Linked DNA regions of Arthrobacter sp. ERGS1:01. The protein of the gene in region 1 interacts with the protein of each later gene in a pairwise test. Links are inferred from orthologs where the notes say so. Each region holds a gene or a part of one and is shown in the gene's direction. Other genes may lie near its edges.

What was found.
Region 2: the proteins of rlmN (region 1) and ftsZ interact in binary tests that used the Escherichia coli proteins (3 or more experiments, as listed by UniProt). The link is inferred for Arthrobacter sp. ERGS1:01 from one-to-one orthologs.

The regions. Positions count from the first base shown.
Region 1 is NZ_CP012479.1:3,862,275-3,868,659, reverse strand. What follows is about bases 1,429-4,411. They hold rlmN (23S rRNA (adenine(2503)-C(2))-methyltransferase RlmN), read left to right. Parts: upstream 1,429-2,281; coding sequence 2,282-3,541; downstream 3,542-4,411. Other genes in these bases: AL755_RS21375 (peptidyl-tRNA hydrolase), read right to left, coding at 3,619-4,269; AL755_RS21385 (hypothetical protein), read left to right, coding at 1,955-2,146; AL755_RS21390 (GntR family transcriptional regulator), read right to left, coding at 1,429-1,835. Also shown: AL755_RS21395 (MFS transporter), read right to left, coding at 1-1,109; more of AL755_RS21390, read right to left, coding at 1,170-1,428; AL755_RS21370 (LacI family DNA-binding transcriptional regulator), read left to right, coding at 4,521-5,549; AL755_RS21365 (HAD family hydrolase), read left to right, coding at 5,562-6,287; AL755_RS21360 (glycoside hydrolase family 65 protein), read left to right, coding at 6,316-6,385.
Region 2 is NZ_CP012479.1:979,206-985,558, forward strand. What follows is about bases 292-3,242. They hold ftsZ (cell division protein FtsZ), read left to right. Parts: upstream 292-1,154; coding sequence 1,155-2,330; downstream 2,331-3,242. Other genes in these bases: AL755_RS08275 (cell division protein FtsQ/DivIB), read left to right, coding at 292-919; AL755_RS08285 (polyphenol oxidase family protein), read left to right, coding at 2,437-3,171; AL755_RS08290 (YggS family pyridoxal phosphate enzyme), read left to right, coding at 3,168-3,242. Outside these bases: more of AL755_RS08275, read left to right, coding at 1-291; more of AL755_RS08290, read left to right, coding at 3,243-3,917; AL755_RS08300 (YggT family protein), read left to right, coding at 4,675-4,965; AL755_RS08305 (DivIVA domain-containing protein), read left to right, coding at 5,111-5,803; lspA (signal peptidase II), read left to right, coding at 6,087-6,353. UniProt on the Escherichia coli protein: Essential cell division protein that forms a contractile ring structure (Z ring) at the future cell division site. The regulation of the ring assembly controls the timing and the location of cell division.

The DNA.
Region 1 (6,385 bases):
CTGGCGACGCCGGCCAGGCCCGCCAGCGCCATGGGCAGCAGGAAGCCGATGTAGCTGAGGCTGTAGTAGACGCCGGTGAGCCCGGCCAGATCGCGGCCCGTGGCGATCCGCTGGATCTCGACGAGTCCCGATACGAGCGCGATCCCATAGGAGGCGCCCAGCATGATCGCGGCCACGGCACCCGCCACGAGCGAGAGGTAGTGGGCGTTGACGGCCGCGATCACCAGGCCGGCCATCATGGCGGCCATGCCCACCAGCACGGCCCGGCCGTTGGTGGCCTTGTTGATGTGCGCCGTGAATGGCTGCACCAGCGCGCCGGTGCCAAGGGTCAGCACCGTCAGGAGGGTGGCGTAGCCCAGCTGCATGGTGCCCAGGCGGGCGCTTTCCAGCATGGGGATCACGGCATAGGCGACGCCGGCCGTCGCGAAGATCCACGGTGCGGCCGGCAACACCACCCTGCGGAAACGGTGGTGGCCGGCCAGCGGGACGCGGAGATCGGCCAGCAGGGACGTGGTTGGCCTGCCGGCACTAACCGTCTCCGGCGCCTTGGCCAGGGCCGCCAGGGCGGCGAGGCTCAGGACAATGTGCAGCACATACGGGGTGGTGGTGGGCCACGGACCCCACTGCGCCAACGCGCCCGATGCCCCGGCGCCCAGCCCAAAGCCAAGCGTGAGGGCCAGTGACGGTCGGCGGGCCCCTGCGGTCGCATCGGCGGCCGAATCAAAGGGTGGTGTGGAGAGTTCCTTGAGCCAGCTGGTGCCCACCGCCATGCCAATTCCGACGCCGGCCCCGGCCAGCATGCGTCCGGCGCACATGAGCAGTTCGTTGCGGAAGAACAGGGCCAGGATGATGCTGGCCGCGATGCCCAGGATGACGCCGACGGCGGTCAGCGGCTTGCGGCCGTACCGATCGGAGAGCGGGCCCGCCAGCAGCAGTCCGGGGACAAGGCCCAGGACGTAGGTGGCCAGGAAGAGGTCGACGCTCATGACCGAGTAGTGGCCGATCTCGCGGTAGAGGCTGAGCAGGGGAGTGAAGTGGTTCCCTCCCCAGGCCATGACGAAAACTGCGGGAGCGGCACGAAGCCAGGATGCGGCGCGGGCGGCGCGCATGGAAATCACTGTCCTTTGGGTTGCTGCGGGGTTGCTGCGGGGGGGGTGTGCGGAGCCGGGCTAGTTGGCGGTGACGTGGCGTTGCAGGAGGGCCTCGTAGCCGCGGTGGTCCGCCGCGGCCAGGAGCTCGGCCAGCTGTGCGTGTTCGGCCACGAAGCGCTGCAGTTCGGCGGTGTTGGCGCGCACCGTAAGGCAGGTTAGCCGGGCCAGTCGCGGCCCCAACTGGGCGTAGAAGTCATCGATGATCGGGTTGCCGGAGCCGGCCACCACGCGGGCATGGAATTGGTGGTCCGCCCGGGCAAACGCCGGCACGTCAAGGCGTGCGGCGGCGTCGCGCTGGATGTCCAGCAGGGTGGCAAGGTCGCCCGAGGTGGCGGACGGGCCTGTGCCGGTTTGGAGTTCCACGGCGCGGGATTCAAGCATGATGCGCGCCTGTAGCAGCTGGGCGGTTTCCGCGGGGTTGGGGGTGGTCACCACGGCGCCCTTTTTGGGGAACAGCCGCAGTAGGCCCTGCGATTCCAGCAGCAGGAACGCCTCGCGGACGGGCGTGCGGCTGACGCTTAGGCGCTCGGCCATTTCACCCTCGGTGATCAGCGTCCCGCCGGGCAGGCCGCCATCCACGATCTCGGCGCTGACGCTGCCGTAGACGCGTTCCACCGCGGTCTTGGCGGAGGTTGAATCAGGGTGCCAGGACCAGTAGCGGCTGATGTGCGGGGTTGATGCCATGACTCCATGATAGTTGATAAATACATTGATAAATGCAACAGCTTGGTCAAGGCTTCCAACCATTGAACCCGGCACGCAACAGGCATAGCGTTGAAGGACATCCAAGGGGGTGGCCAAAAATGGAGATTCATCTGTGGTGGCTTGAGCTGGACATGGGCGCCAAGGAGTGGCTGCGCGAGAACGCCGACGCCGATGTCCTGCCGGACCATGTGGCGGCGGCCGTGCTGGCAGCCGGTGGCGAAATGGCCAACGGCACCCTGACGCGGCGCGAGTGGGACTTCATCGAAACGCAGTCGGAGTTCGTCGATTGACCGGTCTTGATCACGCCCGGCCTTGATCCTGCGGCCGGGCGCACGCGCATGCCCGGCGCGGGCGGATCGTGTGAATAATGTGATCTTCGCGGCCAAGACGGGACATGGCGGGCCGGGTAGTGGAGAATGGAAAGGATGACTTCCCCCAAAAACACTCCCAGCCCCGCCGTCGACGCTTCTGCCGCGACAGCCACCAAGACACGTCCTGCCCGCCGTGCGGCCCAGGTCATGCCTGCCACCGAGGGCTGGAAGCAGGCGAAGGACCCGGGCGGACGCCCGCTGCTGCAGTTCAAGTCCCCCCGCGTATCCCAGCCGCCGGTGCACCTGGCCGACCTGACGCTGGCCGAGCGCGAGGAGAAGTTCAAGGAGATGGGCCTGCCGGCGTTCCGCGCCAAGCAGCTCTCCGTGCACTACTTCCAGCACTACACCACAGACCCCGAGCTCATGAGCGACCTCCCCAAGGACCGCCGCGCCGAGATCGTGGACACCATGTTCCCGAAGCTGCTGACCGAGGTCAAGCGCCTCACCACGGACAACGGCGACACCATCAAGTTCCTGTGGCGCCTCTTTGACGGCTCCCTCGTGGAGTCGGTGCTGATGCGCTACACCGGCCGCGTCACCCTGTGCGTGTCCAGCCAGTGCGGCTGCGGCATGAACTGCCCGTTCTGCGCCACCGGCCAGGCCGGACTGACCCGCAACATGTCCACCGCGGAGATCCTTGACCAGATCGTCCAGGCCAACCGGGTCATCGCCGAGGGCGGGCTGGGCCACCTGCGCCGCGACGGCGGGCACGACGCCGAACGCGTCACCAACATCGTCTTCATGGGCATGGGCGAGCCGCTGGCCAACTACAAGCGCGTCATGAACGCCGTGCACCGCATGGTGGCCGACGGCCCCGAGGGCCTGGGCATGTCCGCCCGCGGCATCACGGTCTCCACCGTGGGCCTGGTGCCGGCCATCAACAAGCTGGCCGAAGAGGGCCTGGGCATCACCTTCGCCCTGTCGCTGCATGCTCCGGATGACGAGTTGCGCGACGAGCTGATCCCGGTCAATGACAAGTGGAAGGTGGACGACGCCCTGGACGCGGCGTACAACTACTACAAGGTCACCGGCCGCCGCGTGTCGATCGAGTACGCGCTGATCAAGGACATGAACGACCACCCGTGGCGTGCGGACCTGCTGGCCAAGAAGCTCAACCAGCGGGGCCGCGGATGGGTCCACGTGAACCCGATTCCGCTGAACCCGACCCCCGGCTCCATCTGGACCTCCTCCGAGCCCGAGGTCATGCAGGAATTCATCGACCGGCTCATCGACGCCGGCGTGCCCACCACGCTGCGCGACACCCGCGGCAAGGAAATCGACGGCGCCTGCGGCCAGCTGGCCGCCGCGGAGTAATTTCCTTTTAGGCACCTAAGCAAGGACGACGGCGGAACCCAGGTTCCGCCGTCGTGCTTTTCTTTTGCGCGGGCCGGCTAGAACTCGGTGACCACATAGGCCGTGGTGGAGCCGGGCTCGATCTCGGTGCGGCCCGCGTCCTGGATCACGGGGCCGGCGGACTTCCGCTGCCCCTTGCGGAATTCCCGGGGGCCCGCGCGCACAATCCCCACGGGGAAACCGGCGGCCGTCCAGGCCTCAACGGCCGGTTCGCCGGCCTCCAACAACCACGCAAACAGCGCATGGGCAGCCTGTGCGGCGGACTTTCCCGTCGACATGCCCAGGGAATCGTTCAGGACAATGGTCAGCGGCTGCGGCGCCAACGGCTCGCCGGCGGGCAGCTGCGTGCCCGAAACCTGCAACTTGGCCAGCAGCTTGGGCAGGGCGTCGGCCGGCACGGGAGCCAGCCCCGCAGCGCTGGCCGGTCCGGACGTGGCCAGGACGTGCTCGGGGAATGCCGCCAGGACCTTGGCAAACATCTTGGCGTCGGCCCGGCGCACCGATTTTGCAAAGGCGCCCTCCGCCCACTCCCGCCAATCCGGATTTCGCGGATCCCGCAGGAACGCCTGCACGGACGCCAGTGCGGCGGCTGCGATTCCGTGGCCTTCGTCGGCGGGGTCCTCCCGGTCCACCAGAAGGATGATGGGCTGGACCAGTTCGCGGGGCAGGTGCTCGATTAATTCACTCACCGGACAAGCCTATGCCGGTGTTCCGCACCGGGTTTGCCACGTGCTTTTCCCCTGCGCGCGACACGCCGGCGGCGCCCGCGCCCACACCGTGGCTGCGGAGCCGAACCCGGTGTGTCGTGCGCATGGTCCGAGGCCCCCGGATCGCCCGGAACCGCGGGGCTTGATTCGGAAAATATAAGCGCTTACAGTTGTCGATGACGGTGCGACATCGCCACCGAATTTCTTGGCTGGAAAGGGCTGGTACGTGTCGCATGGCTAAGACTCAACGCGCCACAATTCAAGACGTTGCCGTGTTGTCCGGATTGTCGATTTGCACGGTGTCGCGGGCACTGCGGAATCTGCCCAATGTGTCCGAAAAGGCCCAGCGCCTGGTCGCCGAGGCGGCGCAAAAACTCGACTACAAGGCGTCCTCCGCGGCGTCCCGACTGGCCGGCGGCAGCACCGGCTCTATCGCCATCATCGCCCCCACCGCCACGGCCTGGTTCTTTGCCCAGGTGGTGGAGGCGGCCGAGGAGGTGTTTGCCGACAGCGGCTTCGACACCGTGCTGATCAGCCTGCGCAACTCGCCCAGCGTCCGCCAGCGGATCCTGGGCGACCTCGCCGGTTTGGCCCAGCGGGTGGACGGGGTGCTGCTGCTCAACATCGACCTGACCGCGGAGGAGATCGCCGAGGTGGCCGGCAGCGGCCTGGCCGTGGCAAGCCTGGGCATGACGGGGGTGCCGTGGGACAACGTCGGCATCGACAACGAGCACGCCGCATGGCTGGCCACCAGCCACCTGCTGGAATTGGGCCACTGGAACCTTGGAGTCCTGACCGGCCGCGAGCTGAACGGGAATTCCGTGCAGACCTCCGCGGACCGGCTGAAGGGATTCAACCGGGCCGCGGCGGAGAACGACCTGACGGTGCACCCGGACCTGGTGGTGTGCGCGGACTCCTCGATCGAGGGCGGGCGCCGGGCCATGACAGAGCTGATCGCCCACCGGACCCTGCCCAGCGCCATCTTTGCCGAATGCGACGAGGCCGCATTCGGCGCCCTGATGGCCCTGCGCGAACACGGCCTGTCCGCCCCCAAGGACGTCTCCATCGTGGGGCTGGACGACCACCCGATGAGCTGGTTCATGGGCCTGACCACCATGTCCCAACCCGTGGCCGACCAAGGCGCGTTTGCGGCAAACCTGCTCTGCGAACGCCTGCAAAACCCCGCCGGCCTGGGCGAACCGGGCCATCACCTGATGGCCACCAAACTCATTGAACGCAAAACCACACGACGGAAACGCTGACAAGGACCCGCCATGAAAACACAGACTGAAACCTGGGAGGGCGCCGCGGCGCTGCTCTTCGACCTCGACGGCGTGCTGACGCCCACCGCCGTCGTCCACGAAAAGGCCTGGCAGCAACTCTTTGACGGCTTCCTCGCCGCCACCGGGCATCCGCAGGGCTACCGGGAAAGTGACTACTTCGACTTCATCGACGGAAAACCGCGCTTTGACGGGGTGCGGGACTTCCTGACGTCCCGCTCCATCACCCTGCCCGAGGGCCCGCTCGACGACGACCCCTCGAACAACACCGTCCACGGCCTGGGCAACCGCAAGAACCTGGTGTTCAACACCATCGTGGAGACCGAAGGCGTACAGCCCTTCCCCGGTTCGGTGCGGCTCGTCGAGGCGGCACTGGAACGCGGCATCAAGCTCGCCGTGGTCTCCTCCAGCCGCAACGCCCCCGCCGTGCTGGCCGCCGCCGGGCTGGACCACTACTTCCCCGTGGTGGTGGACGGCCAGGTTGCCGCCGGCGTGGGACTTCCCGGCAAACCGGACCCGGCCACGTTCAGCTACGCCGCACAGCTCCTTGGCATCCCGGACACGGAGTGCGTGGTGGTCGAGGACGCCGTGTCAGGAGTCCAGGCCGGGCGCGCGGGCAACTTCCGTGCCGTCATTGGCGTGGACCGCGGCGCCGGACACCAAACACTGCTCGACGCCGGCGCCACGTTCGTCGTCGACGACCTTTCCGACCTCCTCTAACGCACGTCCCGAAGGATAAACTCTGCCCATGGCACTGATCAGCTCCGATCCCGTCCGTTTCCCCTGCGACCCGTGGAAACTGGTGGAAACGTCCCACG
Region 2 (6,353 bases), 2.9 Mb from region 1 along the record:
ACCGGCCAAGGCCTCGTGGGCTCCCAAGCTGCCCAAGGCTGCCAAGGCGCCCAAGCCGGCCAAGCCCGCCAGGGCGCCCAAACCGGAGAAGGCCCCCAAACAGGCCAAGGTACCCAAAGCCGCCAAGGCCGCCAAGTCTGCCAAGGTCCCGGCCCCCGCGTCGGTAACTTCCGGCGCGCAGGTCCTTGCGTTCCCGGAGCCCGCCCACAAGCGGCGTCGGCGCCACGTGTGGCTGGGAGTGGCCGGCGTCGCCGTCGTGCTTGCCATCGTCATGGTCGTGGCCCTGTATTCGCCCGTGCTGGCCGTGAAAACCATCACCTTCAAGGGGAACAAGCTGGTCGCGGAGAAGACGTTGCAAGCGGCTTTGGAGCCACTGCTGTCGAAGCCGCTGCCGCAGGTGACTCAGGGCGATGTCAGCGAATTGTTGGCCAAGGTGCCGCAAATCAAGAGTTCGCGCCTCGTGGCCCAGCCGCCGTCGACCCTTGACATCCAGGTGGTTGAACGCATTCCCGTCGCCCTGCTCAAGAACGGCAAGGACTATCTGCTGGTGGACCAGGACGGAGTGCAGCTTGGCTCCACCAGGAACCCGTCCACCGTGCCGCTGCCGCAGATTGACGGGGGCCGGGCCGCGATCGGGCGGTCCACCTTCAGCGCCATGACGGCTGTGCTGGCCACCCTGCCGCAGTCCGTGCTGGGCAAGCTGGCCAACGCCACGGCCAAGTCGCCGGATGCCGTGCAACTGCAGCTGACCGACGGCAAGACCGTGATCTGGGGCAATGCCTCCGACATGGAGCTCAAGGCGCAGGTTTTGGACGCGCTCATCAACGCCCCGGTACCCACGCCGGTCGACGGAACCCCGCCTCCGCCTCCCGTACGTGTGTACGACGTCAGCGCACCCCGCCATCCTGTGACACGCTAGAGGTACCCACTCATGGGCGGCAGAGGACTTTTTTCACCGGATATGCACGACACGCGGGGGCGGTTATTGCATGCGGCAGCGATGCACCATAGCGTCACTGGGAAGAGTTAGTTGACATAACTATAACCTTCAACCTGAAGGTTAAGCTGCGAAGTTTCAAGCACCGGTTGAACCATCGCGGCGCAGCAAGACCCCCAAAGAACATGTAGCAAGATACGAACAAGGGACACTTAACGTGGCAGCACCCCAGAATTACTTGGCCGTCATCAAGGTCGTCGGCATCGGCGGCGGCGGCGTAAACGCAGTGAACCGCATGATCGATGTGGGCTTGCGCGGCGTTGAGTTCATTGCCATCAACACCGATGCCCAGGCATTGTTGATGAGCGACGCCGACGTCAAGCTCGACGTCGGCCGGGAGCTGACGCGCGGACTTGGCGCCGGCGCCAACCCCGACGTCGGACGCCAGGCGGCCGAGGACCACCAGGAAGAAATCGAAGAGGTCCTCCGCGGCGCCGACATGGTGTTCGTCACCGCCGGCGAAGGCGGCGGCACCGGCACCGGCGGCGCGCCCGTCGTGGCCCGGATCGCCCGCACCCTCGGTGCCCTGACCATTGGCGTGGTCACCCGCCCGTTCACCTTCGAGGGCCGCCGCCGCGCCACGAGCGCCGACAACGGCATCGAGGCGCTGCGCGACGAGGTCGACACGCTCATCGTGATCCCCAACGACCGCCTGCTCTCCATCAGCGACCGCAACGTGTCCGTCCTTGACGCGTTCCGCTCCGCCGACCAGGTGCTGCTCTCCGGCGTCCAGGGCATCACCGACCTGATCACCACTCCCGGCCTGATCAACCTCGACTTCGCCGACGTCAAGTCCGTCATGCAGGGTGCCGGTTCGGCCCTCATGGGCATTGGTTCGGCCCGTGGCGAGGACCGTGCCGTCAAGGCCGCCGAGCTCGCCATCGCCTCGCCGCTGCTGGAGGCCTCGATCGACGGCGCCCACGGCGTGCTGCTGTCCATCCAGGGCGGCTCCGACCTGGGCTTGTTTGAGATCAACGAGGCAGCCCGCCTGGTGCAGGAAGTTGCCCACCCCGAAGCCAACATCATCTTCGGTGCCGTCATTGACGACGCCCTGGGCGATGAGGCCCGCGTGACCGTGATCGCGGCCGGCTTCGATTCCCCGGACACCGCCTCCGAGACCAAGGAAGCCGCTTCCGCCCCGGCCGCACCCCCCGTACCGGCCGCCGTGCCGAGCACGGGCGCCACCGTGACGAACCTGAACCAGTGGGGCCAGCAGTCGGTCTCGCACGTTCCGGCCGACGGCGGTTTTGACGTGGAGCTCCCGGCCATCGTGGAGCCCGACCTCACGGGCCACCGCGCCGACGACCTGGATGTCCCCGACTTCCTGAAGTAGGCACGTACCCGTACCGCCAGCGATTCCGCCGCCCCCTTCGGGGCGGCACCGAAAGGCCAGTTTGCCCGTGTTGTGGTTTTCGCAGGAGTTCCGCCCAGGATTGTGGGTGGGCTTCACCAACTCCGACGCCGGCAACCTGGCCTTTCACGTGGGCGACGACCCCGCCCGCGTGCGGCACAACCGCGACGCCCTCGACGCCGGCATCGGCGCCCTGGGCGGCAGCGGCACCCCGACGACGCTGCACTATATGAACCAGGTCCACGGCAACGACGTCGCCGTGCTGGCGGCACCGAACGCCGAGACTCCGGCCGCCGAGGCCCCGACCGCCGACGCACTCGTGTCGCGGTCGGCCAGCCTGGCCGTCATGGTCGCCGACTGCGTGCCCGTGGTCCTGGCCGGCGTCGATGCCGATGGCACGCCCATGGTGGGTGTGGCGCACGCAGGCCGCCCCGGCGTCGAAAAAGGCGTCGTCGAGGCCACCGTCCGCGAGCTCCGGCTTGCCGGCGCACAGTCCCTCCAGGCATGGATCGGGCCCAGTGTCTGTGGACGCTGTTACGAAGTCCCCGCCGCGATGCGCGACGCCGTAGCGGCCGTCGCGCCGGCGGCCTTCGCCACCACCTCCTGGGGAACGCCGGCCCTTGACCTGCCGGCCGCCGTCGAATGGCAGCTGGGGCAGCTGGGCGTCAACGCACGCAACGTGGGCGTCTGCACCCTGGAACATCCCGAATTCTTCTCCCACCGCCGCGCCGTGCGCGACGGCGAGGCCGAAGGCCGGTTCATCGGATTCGCGGCGCTCCTGGCCCCCAACCCCCTCAGCACAGCGAAAGAACCACGGCCATGAACACCCCCGACGCCCGATCCATCCAACTGGAGCAAAACCTGGCCGCCGTCAGGGACCGGATCCGCCGCGCCGCCGGCAACGCCGAACCCACCCTGATCGTGGTCACCAAGTTCCACCCGGCCGAGGACGTGCTGCGACTGCGCCGCCTGGGGGTTGCCGACGTGGGGGAGAACCGCGACCAGGAGGCGGCCGCCAAGGCTGCGGACGTGGCCGACGCCGCCCTGCGCTGGCACTTCATCGGCCAGCTGCAAAGCAACAAGGCCCGCTCGGTGGCCCAGTACGCGCACTCCGTCCATTCAATCGACAGGGCGTCCCTGGTCGGCGCCCTGGGCCGCGCCGTCGCCGCCCAGCAGGACCTCGACGGCCGGAACGCCCTGGAATGCTTCATCCAGGTGGACCTGTCCGAGTCGGCTCCCGAAGCCCCAACGGCCCAGGGGAGCGGCACCCGGGCGACCGCCGCGCGGGGCGGGGCCGCGCCGTCGGAAGTCCCCGCACTGGCCGAACTGATCGCCTCGACCCCCGGCCTGCGGCTGGCCGGCGTCATGGCCGTCGCCCCGCTGGGCGCCGCGCCCGAACCGGCCTTCGAACTGCTGGCCGGCGTTTCCGCCCGGGTGGTCGCCGACCACCCCGAAGCCGCGGCGATCTCCGCCGGCATGAGCCACGACCTTGAAGCCGCCATCCACGCCGGTGCGACACACCTGCGTGTCGGTTCCGATATACTCGGCCCGCGTCCCGCCGTGGGGTAGCGTTTTGGGTGTTGGCAACAACATGTAGGCTCGTACTACCCACCCCGCAGCTAGCAGACCAATAGAGGAGCTAACCATGGCTGGCGCTCTGCGCAAGACAATGATCTATCTTGGGCTCGCCGATGGTGACGAGCACTATGACGCTGAGCTCGCTCCGTCAGTGCCCAAGAATGAGGAACCCCCGCGGAGTATGAGCGCGAGGCCCCCCAGGCTCCGGCACCCGTTGCCGAACCCGCTGCGCCAAAGGCGGGCGACGAAGAATACCGTGCACCTGTGACTCCCATCAAGCGTGCCGCATCAAATCGGGAAGAGGCTGCAAGCTTGCGTCAAATCACTACTGTTCACCCCCGCTCGTACAACGACGCCAAGATCATCGGTGAAAGCTTCCGTGACGGCATCCCCGTCATCATGAACGTCACCGACATGGGTGAAGCCGACGCCAAGCGCCTCGTCGATTTTTCCGCCGGCCTGGTCTTTGGCCTGCGCGGCTCGATCGAACGGGTCACCAACAAGGTCTTCCTGCTCTCGCCGTCCTACATCGAGGTCCTGGGCGACGACAAGAAGCTCTCGGACACGCAGGCCAGCTTCTTCAACCAGAGCTAGGCCCAGCACCCGCTGACAGTCTTTATCCGCATTGCCCGGGCACTATGTGTCCGGGCAATGCGTTATATGGGGTGTCGGTGGAAAACCGGTGCTGCTATTTTGAATGTGTCAAGACAGTCTTTTCATCCTCCGTCTAGGGAATGTGTACACTCGCGTGCCAATTGTTTTCGGTCTTCTTTACCTCCTGTTGTTGCTCTACTTCCTGACGCTCATGGCCCGGCTCGTCTTTGACTGGATCCAGGTGTTCGCCCGCAACTGGCGCCCGCGCGGCGTCGCCCTGGTGGGCGCATCCTTCATCTACCGGCTCACGGACCCGCCGCTGCGCAAGCTGCGCGCACTGATTCCGCCGCTGCGAATCGGCAGTGTTTCCCTTGACATCGGCTTCCTGCTGCTGCTGGTGGCAGTGGGTATTGGGATGAGTGTCACACAAAGTTTTGTCAACTAACGTCGCGCCGTTAGTTTTCGCAGTGGAAAAGTTATATTGTAAAAAACGATAGAACCCAAGTGCAGATCGCATGATTTGTATTCGGTACCGTAGTACGGGCGGCCAACGCCTGTCCCGGACTCACTAAGACCAATGAGGTGACTAGATGGCGCTTACGCCAGAAGATGTTGTCAACAAGCGGTTCCAGCCGACGAAGTTCCGTGAAGGCTATGACCAGGACGAAGTCGACGACTTTCTTGACGAGATCGTCGTTGAACTGCGCCGACTTCACCAGGAAAACGACGAGCTGCGCAAGCAGTTGGCCGACGGCGGCTCAGCCCCCGCGACCAGCGCTGCAACCGCCGCCCCGCTGACTTCCAAGGCTCCCGAGGTTGTCGAGCCCGTGCAGGCTGCACCGGCCGAACCCGAAGTTGCCAAGCCCGTCGTCGAGGCTGCCCCGGTAGTCGAGAAGGCACCGGTTGTTGAGGCTCCCGCCGCCGCAGCCGCCCCGGCCGCCGCCGTTTCGGGTGTGGAGTCCGCCGCCGGCGTGCTCGCCATGGCCCAGAAGCTGCACGACGAATACGTCAACGCCGGCGTCGAGCAGCGTGACAAGATCATCGCCGAAGCCCAGATCGAGGCCAGCTCGCTGGTCAACGACGCCCAGGAGAAGAGCCGTAAGACGCTCGGTGCCCTGGAGCAGCAGCGTTCGGTGCTCGAGCGCAAGGTCGAGCAGCTGCGCGGCTTCGAGCGTGACTACCGTTCACGCCTGAAGACGTACATCGAAGGCCAGCTGCGTGACCTGGATGTTCGCGGCTCCGTCGCGGCTCCGGACTTCTCGGAAGGCTCTTCCGAGTCCTAGGCTCAGCGCAAAGCCGGTGGTGTGGGGAAACCCGCACCGCCGGCTTTTGACGTTAACGCCCGGTTGCCGTGCCCCGACCCGCCCGTCCGCCCCGCGTGCGGGACGGCAGGGGCCGCCGCGACGCCTATGATTGAAACGTCCCTTTGGGATGCTGTGCAAGATCCACCGGACAAATGAAAGTGCCATGAGCGAGAACTCCCAGCAGGACCCCGCGAACGAACCCGCCGTCGACCCCGGCACCGACCAAACCGCACGGGCGCCCCGCAGCCGGTCCTATCTGTGGATGTGGCTTGGCTTTGCCGCGCTGGCCTATGTCTGCGACCAGCTGACCAAACTGTGGGTCACCTCAACCATGGTCGAGGGACAGACGACGCCGGTGATCCCCGGCATCCTGCAGTGGTACTACATCCGCAACTCCGGTGCCGCCTTCTCCATCGGGGAGAACTTCACCTGGTTCTTCACCCTCGTCATGGCCGCCGTCGCCGTCTTCATCATCTGGCTGTCTCGGCGCATTGGATCCTTCTGGTGGGCCATCGGCCTGGGCCTGCTG